DNA from 3 places in the Bacillus sp. GW823-FHT06A10 genome. Region 2 is predicted to be linked to each of the others. Evidence: riboswitches for the same ligand, from Rfam matches in the RefSeq annotation. Region 2 holds a riboswitch; each other region holds the start of a gene.
What was found. Region 2 has a riboswitch for thiamine pyrophosphate ahead of thiT (energy-coupled thiamine transporter ThiT). Riboswitches for the same ligand answer to the same signal wherever they lie in the genome.
Positions count from the first base shown of each region.

Region 1 (3,285 bases), on a different contig from region 2:
TAACAAGTGCACCTTGGCTATTTGCCATCGCACTATTCATTCTATCTATTTTACTGTACAGCCAAGCAGCAACAGTACGTGCCTTAATGCCACTTGGACTATCCCTTGGTATTCCACCAGCACTACTGATTGCGATGTTCCCTGCAGTAAACGGATATTTCTTCATTCCAAACTACGGGACAATCGTTGCTGCCATTAACTTTGACCGTACCGGTACAACAGGTATTGGTAAATACGTATTAAATCATAGCTTTATGATTCCAGGCTTAATTGCAACATTTACTTCTATCGGAATTGGAATGCTCTTAATTTCAATTATGTTTTAAAGAAAAAGCACAAACCTTTATTTAAAAAGGTTTGTGTTTTTTTAATCAAACGTTTGTTTAAATTTTTTGGGCAGTCTACTTCTCGATGTAGCACTTAAAATACTACATGTCCTTTTCTACAAACTTCTCTTTACTTCTTCAGCTAATTTTCTCGTACTTTCATATGCAGATTCAGCTAAACTAATTGCTGAAACAACTGAAATACCATCCGCACCCGCTTCTATAACTGCCGCTGTATTTTCAATTGTAATCCCACCAATACCAACGATTGGCACTGTAATTCCTTGTTCTCTAAAATAAGCTAATCCTTTCGTTCCTTGAACCGCTTTCGTATCTTTTTTCGTACTCGTTGGGAAAATAGGTCCAACGCCTAAATAATCTGCTCCGTTTTCGATTGCAAAGCGTGCTTCTTCAATTGTATGAGCAGATACGCCGATAATTTTATCTCCCATTTTTTCACGAACAGATGTAATTCCTTCATCATCTTGTCCTACATGAACACCATCTGCATCTAATTCAATGGCTAATTCTACATCATCATTTACAATGAAAGGAACACTATATTCCTTACAAAGCGTCTGCAATTCTTTTGCAAAGCGCACTCTATCTTCTCCGATTAAAGAACCTTCCCCCTTCTCGCGAAACTGAAAAATTGTCACTCCACCATCTAACGCTTCTTTCAATACAGCTAGAGGATCCCTCGTGCAGTTATTACTTCCCATAATAAAATACACTTGTAATAACTTAGACATCTTCTTTGTTTCAATGCGCATCATGTGTTTCATCCCCCTTACTCTAACTCCTCAATCTTTCCATACTTCTCAATATCACCAGCAGTAGTATTCGCTAACTGATTTAAAAATTCAATTTGGAAACTACCAGGTCCCTTTTCCACGGTCTTAGTAGCTGCCAGTTCCGAAGCTACACCATAAAACGTTAATGCTGCTACTGCTGCTTTTACATAATCTTTTTCCACTGCTACAAATGCTCCTATTACAGACGTTAGTAAACAACCTGTTCCCGTAACTTTCGTTAAAATAGGGTGACCGTTTCGAATAACAATAGTTCTCTCTCCATCTGTAACAACATCTTCTTTTCCAGTAATAACCGCAACTGTATTTAATTCGTCTGCTGCCTGCCTTGCAATACCTACAACATTGCCATTTCCAGTACCAGCGTCTACCCCTTTAATTTCCCATTTCTCATTAATAACGTTTGCTATTTCAGCCGCATTGCCGCGGATAATTGCTAAATCTATTTCGGCTGGAATATGTCTCGCAACTTCTGTTCGATACGAAGTTGCTCCTGCACCAACTGGATCAAATAGTACTGGCACATTGTTCACATTTGCTGATTTACCAGCAAGTAACATCGCTTCTACTTCCTCAGGACGAAGTGTTCCCATATTTAATACTAACGCTCCAGCAATGCTAGCCATTTCTGCTACTTCTTCTTTTGCATACGCCATTACAGGCGATGCCCCAAGTGCCAACAAACCGTTAGCAGTAAAATTTGTTACAACAACATTTGTAATATTATGAACAAGCGGATTAGATTCTCTCACCAAATCCACTACTTTACTAATTTCTTTCATATTCATCCTTTTCATCTCCTAACTATAATGATGGGAGATACACAAAAAGACACTTTGCGCGTACGCAAAGTGCCTGAACATGTGCTTTTACACTCTCCCTACGCTGGCATTATCCAACAGGTTCAAATGGTCAATGACGGACTAGTAGCCATACTCTCAGTTTGTATCCACAAACTCCCATGTGTTTCTTATTCATCTACTTCAAAGTCTACTCTTATTCTAGTAAAATAACAAGTTCTTTACTTTTCTATTTAATATAGAAGCAACTGATAAAGTGAAACTTTAATCAGTTGGGATTTTGTTCACTCCATTAAAAACAGCTCAAATATGGAGCGAAACTGAATCTCAAGAAGATGTATGCTATATTTAACTTATGGAAATTTGAAAGGATGTTTTTAATATGTCAAAAAGCGTTGTAATCGCTGAAAAACCTTCCGTTGCACGAGATATTGCTCGTGTACTGAAGTGTGATAAAAAAGGAAACGGCTATCTTGAGGGTAATAAATATATTGTAACTTGGGCTTTAGGTCATCTCGTTACATTAGCAGATCCAGAAAGTTATGATGTGAAATATAAAAAGTGGAATTTAGAAGATTTACCGATGCTACCTGAGCGTTTAAAATTAACGGTTATTAAACAAACTGGTAAACAATTTAATGCTGTAAAAAGTCAGCTACTTAGAAAAGATGTAAATGAAATTATTGTAGCAACAGACGCTGGACGTGAAGGGGAATTAGTCGCACGCTGGATTATCGATAAAGTTAAGCTAAATAAACCAATCAAACGTTTATGGATTTCTTCTGTAACCGATAAAGCAATTAAAGATGGTTTTGCAAATTTAAAACCAGGTAAAGCCTATGACAATTTATACGCTTCAGCAGTTGCACGTTCAGAAGCTGACTGGTATATCGGTCTTAATGCAACTCGCGCTTTAACAACTCGCTTTAATGCCCAGTTAAATTGCGGCCGTTGCCAATTGTATCCTGTCAATTGCTAGGGTGAAATTAATTTTTCTAGTATTTATAAGACTTGTAAGAATTGCGCCCAAACAATTCTGGTTGCAATTATTATTTCATGCATTAAAATATTATATTTTTCTTCCTCAATCCGTCCCTCTTATATAAATATAAAATATTCGTAACTACTCAATCCATAGTTAAAAACGGGTGTAGCATTCTTTAATTGAAGAGATAGTCACATCTTTATTCAAAACTTCGCTTCTTTCTTACAAACATCATGACTTTATTTTAGATGCACAGTATGGCGATATGGCGAAGCTTTTTTATTTGCTATACATTAAACATATAATATACCCTAATATAGGGATTTAAGGAAAAAGACAGTAACACCCGACCTTTTGCGGAG
Region 1 covers NZ_JBXAHT010000004.1:143,953-147,237, reverse strand. Annotated here, with positions in the region: gene AC1Q8M_RS24470 (anaerobic C4-dicarboxylate transporter family protein) at 1-326, shown strand, start outside; gene thiE (thiamine phosphate synthase) at 443-1,102, opposite strand; gene thiM (hydroxyethylthiazole kinase) at 1,117-1,926, opposite strand; TPP riboswitch at 1,999-2,111, opposite strand; partial or broken gene topB (DNA topoisomerase III) at 2,321-2,896, shown strand.
Region 1: linked by a shared signal. The riboswitch ahead of thiM (hydroxyethylthiazole kinase) and the one ahead of thiT (energy-coupled thiamine transporter ThiT) in region 2 are both predicted to bind thiamine pyrophosphate.

Region 2 (3,285 bases):
ACCAATCCACGTAAACGTAACCTGAAAAATAAAAAACATAACTGCTAAAAAGATTGGAAGTCCTAAAATTTTATGTGTAATTAATCTATCAATTTTTTCTGAAAAAGGAATTTTTCCTTCTTTCTCATGCTTCATAACATTTGTTTTTAACTTTTCAATATACGCTTCACGAGTTTTGTAAATGTGCTCTTCTAACGTACAATCAAGTTTTCCTTCTAAGCGAGATCGAATGGCTATGAGTTCCTTATAAATTGGTAATGCTTTCATTTCTTTTTCTACTACTTCGTTATTGCTTAAAAATTGAAGTGCTAACCATCTCGGATGCTCATAATTCGCTGTCTCTAAAAGAGCAATTACTTCTCCAATTCCTTCATCCATTTGTACACCATATGAAATAAGGAATGGCTTTTTCTCCTTTTTGTCATTTTCTTTAAGAGTCGCAAGTAGTTCTTCACAACCTTTTCCACTTCTTGCAACGACAGGAACGACTGTTACACCTAATAGTTCTGATAATCGTTTTACATCAATGACAATTCCTCTTTGCTTCGCCACATCAACCATATTTAAACCAATTGAGACCGGCTTACCAAATTCAAGTAATTGCAACGTTAAATGCATATTTCTCTCAAACTGCGAAGAATCTACGATATTTAACATATGATTAAATTCTTCTGTTAATAGAAAGTTTGTTACAACACCTTCATCACGTGAAACTGGATTTAAATCATACACACCTGGTAAATCAATTAATGTTCCTTGTCTATCTTTTAATTTACCAACCTTTTTTTCTACTGTTACACCGCTCCAGTTTCCTACGTATTCATAAGAACCAGTAAGTGCATTAAATAATGATGTCTTCCCTGTATTCGGATTCCCTAGCAAAGCTACCTTATTCACGCTAATTCCACCTTTATCATTTTCGCGTCACAATGACGAATACTAATTAACTGTCCACGACACTCCAATGTACAAGGACCTTTGAACATCGCCTTCTGTTTCAAGCGAAGTTCGCTTCCTTCCGCAAGACCGAAAGCAGCTAGTCTACGCTTTAATAGCTGATCTAAAGACTGAATACTTTTTACTAACACTTTCTCTCCAATTTTAATATCTACTAAGCTCATAACCTTCCCCCTCAGAAGAGAATGATAATTATTTTCAAAAAAATTATACCACACCCAATTTCTCTTGTACTATACCCTTTTGCTTCATATTTATTAACATTTCGCTACAATTCTATTTCAATTATTGTCATACAGCATTTGTTTGCCATTCTCATCCATTTCGCTTACAATAAACAATAGCAAATAAAGAATCTCGTTATCACTGGGGGAGCCATGCCGCTGAGAGGGAACACTTCGTTCCGACCCTTCGAACCTGTTAGTTAATGCTAACGCAGGGATTGTGCAAACGTCCGAAATACATACCTCATTTTTATTTACGTATTTCGTATCCTCCTATGATATCTATTCTTTTTTGTACAACTTGGATTTAGGGGGAGACAACATGCGTAACACTAATTTACAAGCGATGATCGAATCTGCTATTCTTGCAGCCTTCGCCATGATTATCGATATTTTACCATTATCACTTAAACTTCCAACAGGCGGTTCTATCTCATTCGCTATGATTCCTATTTTTATTATTGCTTACCGCTGGGGCTTTAAATCAGCTTTCTTAGGTGGTTTAGTTTGGGGACTATTACAAATAGTCGTGGGGGATGCTTACATTTTAACACCTGTTCAAGCATTCATTGAGTACTTCATTGCCTTTGCTTTTATCGGATTTGCTGGCTTATTCTATCGTCCAATTCAAAAAGCACTTTTAACGTCTAATGAAAATAGTGAAGAACATTCAAGTTTAGGTAGTCGCAATGAACAACCTTCAGCAAAACAAAACCATGGTAAGAAAATCCTTGTTTACATTATCCTTGCTACATTTGTCGGTAGCTTTGCTCGCTATTTCTGTCACTTTATTGCCGGTATTATTTTCTGGGGACAATATGCGCCGAAAGGTCAATCAGCTGTGTTATATTCATTAATCGTAAATGGAAGTACAATGCTTGGTTCTTTTATTTTATGTACAGTTTTACTTATATTTTTATTCCTCACTTCCCCACGCTTATTCAAAAGCATCAGTGCTTATCAAATGAATACACAAAAAAAGGGCGCTTAATGAGCGCTCTTTTTTCATATCGTAATATTAATTAAAAATACAATAAATGCGCAAAAGAAAATAAATACCATTATACTTAGCCAATTGCTATGCACGGTTCATCGACTCCTTACATAACCTCATTTTCTAACCAGATTATATCGCTTAAAAATAAAGATTAGGTAAAGATAATATGAAAATAAATTAAAAAAAGCGTAGCATGCATTATCTACGCTTTTTTCGGTAAGTAAAAGTAAAATAATACACCGTCTTCTGTATTTTTCACTCCATATTCAGCATCGTGTAATTCTAAAATATTTTTAGAAATGGCAAGCCCAAGCCCCGTCCCACCTTGTGAACGCTGACGAGCTGTATCCACTCGATAAAAACGATCCCAAATTTTATCTAATTGTTCTTCTTCAATGTGAGTACCTTTATTTTCAATGCACACTTTTATACGATCCTTCTCATCTATTGTAGAAATAATAATATCTTCTTTATTTGGTGTATAACGTATGGCATTCGTAATGAAATTCACGATGACTTGTTCAATCCGGCCTTGATTTGCAATCACTTCAAATGAACATATATTTTTATGAACACAAAGCTCTTTTTTCTCTATTTCCACAGATAGATGTTCACATATGTCTTCAATTACTGTATCAATATAAAACGAATCCTTTTTCATTTTATATGTACCAGATTCAAATTTAGCTAACTCAAGCATATCCAAAATTAACGTATCCATTTTGTCTACTTCTCTCTCCATCGCCTGAAAATAATACTCTTTTTTATGTTCAGCTACCCCGTCTTTTAAAATAGAAATACAGCTTTTCATAATACTTAGCGGTGTTTTTAATTCATGTGAAACACCAGAAATGAATTCTTTTCGCGTCTTTTCTAACTTTCTTTCCTTTTCAATATCTTCTTCTAACTGCCCAATATGCGAATGGAGTTTATTTGATAGCACATTAATATTTTTCGATAAATCTCCAATTTCATCTTTTGAAGTAATCGGTATTTTTTCTGTAAAATCTAATTGTGCTATTTTCTTCGTCGTATCATTTATTTTTAATAATGGTTTTGCAATTTGTTTTGAATAATAAAACGAAGCTAAAAAAATAAGAACGACTA
Region 2 covers NZ_JBXAHT010000002.1:65,700-68,984, reverse strand. Annotated here, with positions in the region: gene feoB (ferrous iron transport protein B) at 1-897, opposite strand, end outside; gene AC1Q8M_RS15075 (FeoA family protein) at 894-1,121, opposite strand; TPP riboswitch at 1,316-1,417, shown strand; gene thiT (energy-coupled thiamine transporter ThiT) at 1,504-2,172, shown strand; gene AC1Q8M_RS15065 (sensor histidine kinase) at 2,381-3,285, opposite strand, start outside.

Region 3 (3,285 bases), on a different contig from region 2:
CCCATTTGATATCTGCTGCTGTTTCAAGATATGTTTGGAAATAGCTGATTGTAAAATTAATGATTCCTAAAAATACAAACAACGATAAACCAAATCGAATTAATTTCTTATTTGTAAACATATAACACCTCTCAAAATTAATTGGATATTCCTGCTTTTACTTCTTTATATTCCCACATCCCTATATTTGATTTTAACACAAAAAGAACTCAAAAAAACACAATATGCAAATATGCATATTGTATTAACAACACTCCATGATAATTTAGAAATTCCTGCAAAGAAAAAACAACTCCGTTACAGCTAACAGCTCGGGTTTCTTTTCTTATTTAACTTCATACCACCAACATTTACGTTCTTTGATTGTAAAATAAATGTGACAGAAGTTTATCCAGTTAATGCGTAGACAAGTAAATGAGCTAAATTATCGATATTCTATTTCGCCACATCCGTAGCACTAATGACTTTACGCGAATTTGACAAGAAAAAATATATAGATAGGTATGATCCATACCTATCTATAACATTACTTCTATTCTTTATCCAATTACGTCTTTTACGTCTGTATCCACTGGCCACTTTTCTAATGTATAAGCCATTTCCCAAAATGAATATTCATATTGACTGCTAATAATAAAATGCTGTTTCATACGTTTGCGGTCTGCCTCTGTTACTTTTTCAGCGATAGTATCTAAACGTGTAATTTGTTCTTCAACTAGCGTACGGAACCAATCAGATCCATAAGCAGAAATCCATTCGTTATAAATTGGCTCTTCCGGCTGGCACTCTTTTAAGCGTTCGCCAATTTCATAATACAACCAATAGCAAGGTAAAATTACTGCAATGATATCTCCTAAATGCCCTTCATACGCAGCACGATACATATGTGAAGTATACGCATATGCAGTTGGCGCAGGAATAAAATTATCTTTTTCTTCTTTTGTTATCCCTAGCTTTTTAGCAAAATTCTCATGTAAAGATAACTCGGCCTCATATGTATTTTGAGCATGATGTGCCATACGAGCTGTCGTCTCTAATTCAAGAGCTTTTGCAGCTCCTAAAGTTTGTACTCTAGCAAAATGACTCAAATAATATGAATCTTGAAGCACATAATAGCGAAAACTAGCTAAATCTAATGTTCCTTCACCAAGTTTTTTTACAAAAGGATGGTTAAAACTCGCTTCCCAAATTGAATCTACTTCTTTACGTAATGATTGTGAAAAAGTCATTTAAATCCCTCCAATAATGTATAAAATATAAGTATTTATCCACAATTATTAAAGCTGTAAAATAAAAAAACTTTCTTTACAGGCGTAAAGAAAGTGAAATTGACAGTATTTATTTACTCATTAAATAGCAACGTCTTTCCCACTTCCCTACGCTGGCATTAACCAGATCAGGTACTAAGAGTCTCAAAATCACATTTGATCTCAGCCTATAAAAGGCTCCCCTAGTGGATAAATATTTTGTTTTTATAATGTATTCATCATAGCATACTTCGTGAAACTGTCAAAAGAATTAGTTATATAATCTCCTTAAAACCCTTCTTCATTTCTAACTTTTAATGATGTTTCAATAATTATATCTAATAGTTTGCTATAACTAATTCCCGCTGCTTCTGCACTTTTGGGCAATAGGCTTGATTGTGTCATCCCTGGTAATGTATTAATTTCCATTACATATGGAATTCCGTCCTTCACCATCATATCAACTCTTGCATAAACACTACATTTTAATGCTTTATAACAAGTCAGTGAAGCTTTATTTACACGTTCATTAATTTCTGCTGGAAGTTCGATAACTTCCTCAACTGTACTAGTATCATCATATTTTGCATTGTAATCAAAGAACTCGGCTGCATGTCGAATTGAAACTATAGGTAACTGTTTTCCATCCAGAATAGAACATGTAATTTCATCACCTTTTATATACTTCTCAATTACTACTTCAGAATCCCATTCGAATACAGTTTCTAGCATTGAGATCAATTCATTTTTATTGTAAACGATTTTCACCCCGACACTCGATCCGCCAGAGTTTGGTTTTACCACTAATGGAAATCCTAACTTATCTAACTCATCAAGATTTAGATCCTCCATTTTTGTAAGTTCAATCCAATCTGGTGTTTCTACACCTTCATAACGTAAAATCTTTTTCGAAATATTTTTATCCATACATATACTGCTAGATAACATATTACTTCCGCTATAAGGAATCCCTAAACTCTCCAGTGTTCCTTGAACTGTCCCATCTTCTCCGTATTTTCCGTGTAATGCGAGCAATGCAAAGTCAATGTCTTTCGCTTTTTCAATTAAATCCATTTTTTCGTTTAATGTAATTGGAACTATTTCATACTTATTTTTATCTAAATGAGCAATCATTTCATTCCCCGTCATAATTGAAACTTGTTTTTCAGACGATACCCCGCCCATAATAACACCGATTTTCATTTTCTCAACTCCAAATTTCATTTTTTAATGTATCACCAATTATTTTAATTCCCCGAACTATTTCTTCTTCTTTCAAGCGCGAAAACCCTAATCGGAAAGTGTTTGCTCCTTCTCCATCAGAGTAAAAAACATCTCCAGGTGAAAACGTAACGCCTTTCTCATAACACTTTTGTAAAAGTGTGCGGGCATTCATACGCTCTTCTAGCTCTATAAATAAATGAAGTCCACCATCTCCAGTCATTCTTTTAAAAGGAATGTACTGGTTACATGCCCCGACAGCTAACTCATATTTTTTCTTATAAACAGATCTTGCCTTTTTTAAATATTTTTCAAAATATCCCTCATGTAAATATTGAAACAGAACAGCTTGATCTAGCGTAGATGTGTGAATCGTTCTTGCTCTTTTTACGCTTTCTAAATAATGAATCAGCTCTTTATCTGCAATAATCCAGCCTACACGTAAACCAGGGAAAAGCACCTTTGAAAAGCTACTAATATAAATCACATTATTGCCAGCTCCCGCAAAAGTTAATAATGGAGCTAAATGTGAACCTGAATAACGTAATTCTTCATTAAATCCGTCCTCTATAATAGGAACCTTGTATTTTGAGAATAACCTCATCAATTCCGTTCTTTTCTCTGAACTCGTAACAATACCGGTTGGATTATGATAAGAAGGAATTAAATAAGCAAAATCAAAATCTTTTTCACGCAAACTTTTTTCAACTTCATTCGTATCAATACCATCCTCATGCATATCAATCCCATGAACTTCAAGTCCATGTAAACGGAAAAGCTTAAGTGCAGCATGGTGAGTTGGATTCTCACAAATGAC
Region 3 covers NZ_JBXAHT010000001.1:1,789,845-1,793,129, reverse strand. Annotated here, with positions in the region: gene AC1Q8M_RS09000 (DUF3937 family protein) at 1-121, opposite strand, end outside; gene tenA (thiaminase II) at 540-1,229, opposite strand; TPP riboswitch at 1,357-1,462, opposite strand; gene AC1Q8M_RS08990 (D-alanine--D-alanine ligase) at 1,536-2,450, opposite strand; gene pdxR (MocR-like pyridoxine biosynthesis transcription factor PdxR) at 2,455-3,285, opposite strand, start outside.
Region 3: linked by a shared signal. The riboswitch ahead of tenA (thiaminase II) and the one ahead of thiT (energy-coupled thiamine transporter ThiT) in region 2 are both predicted to bind thiamine pyrophosphate.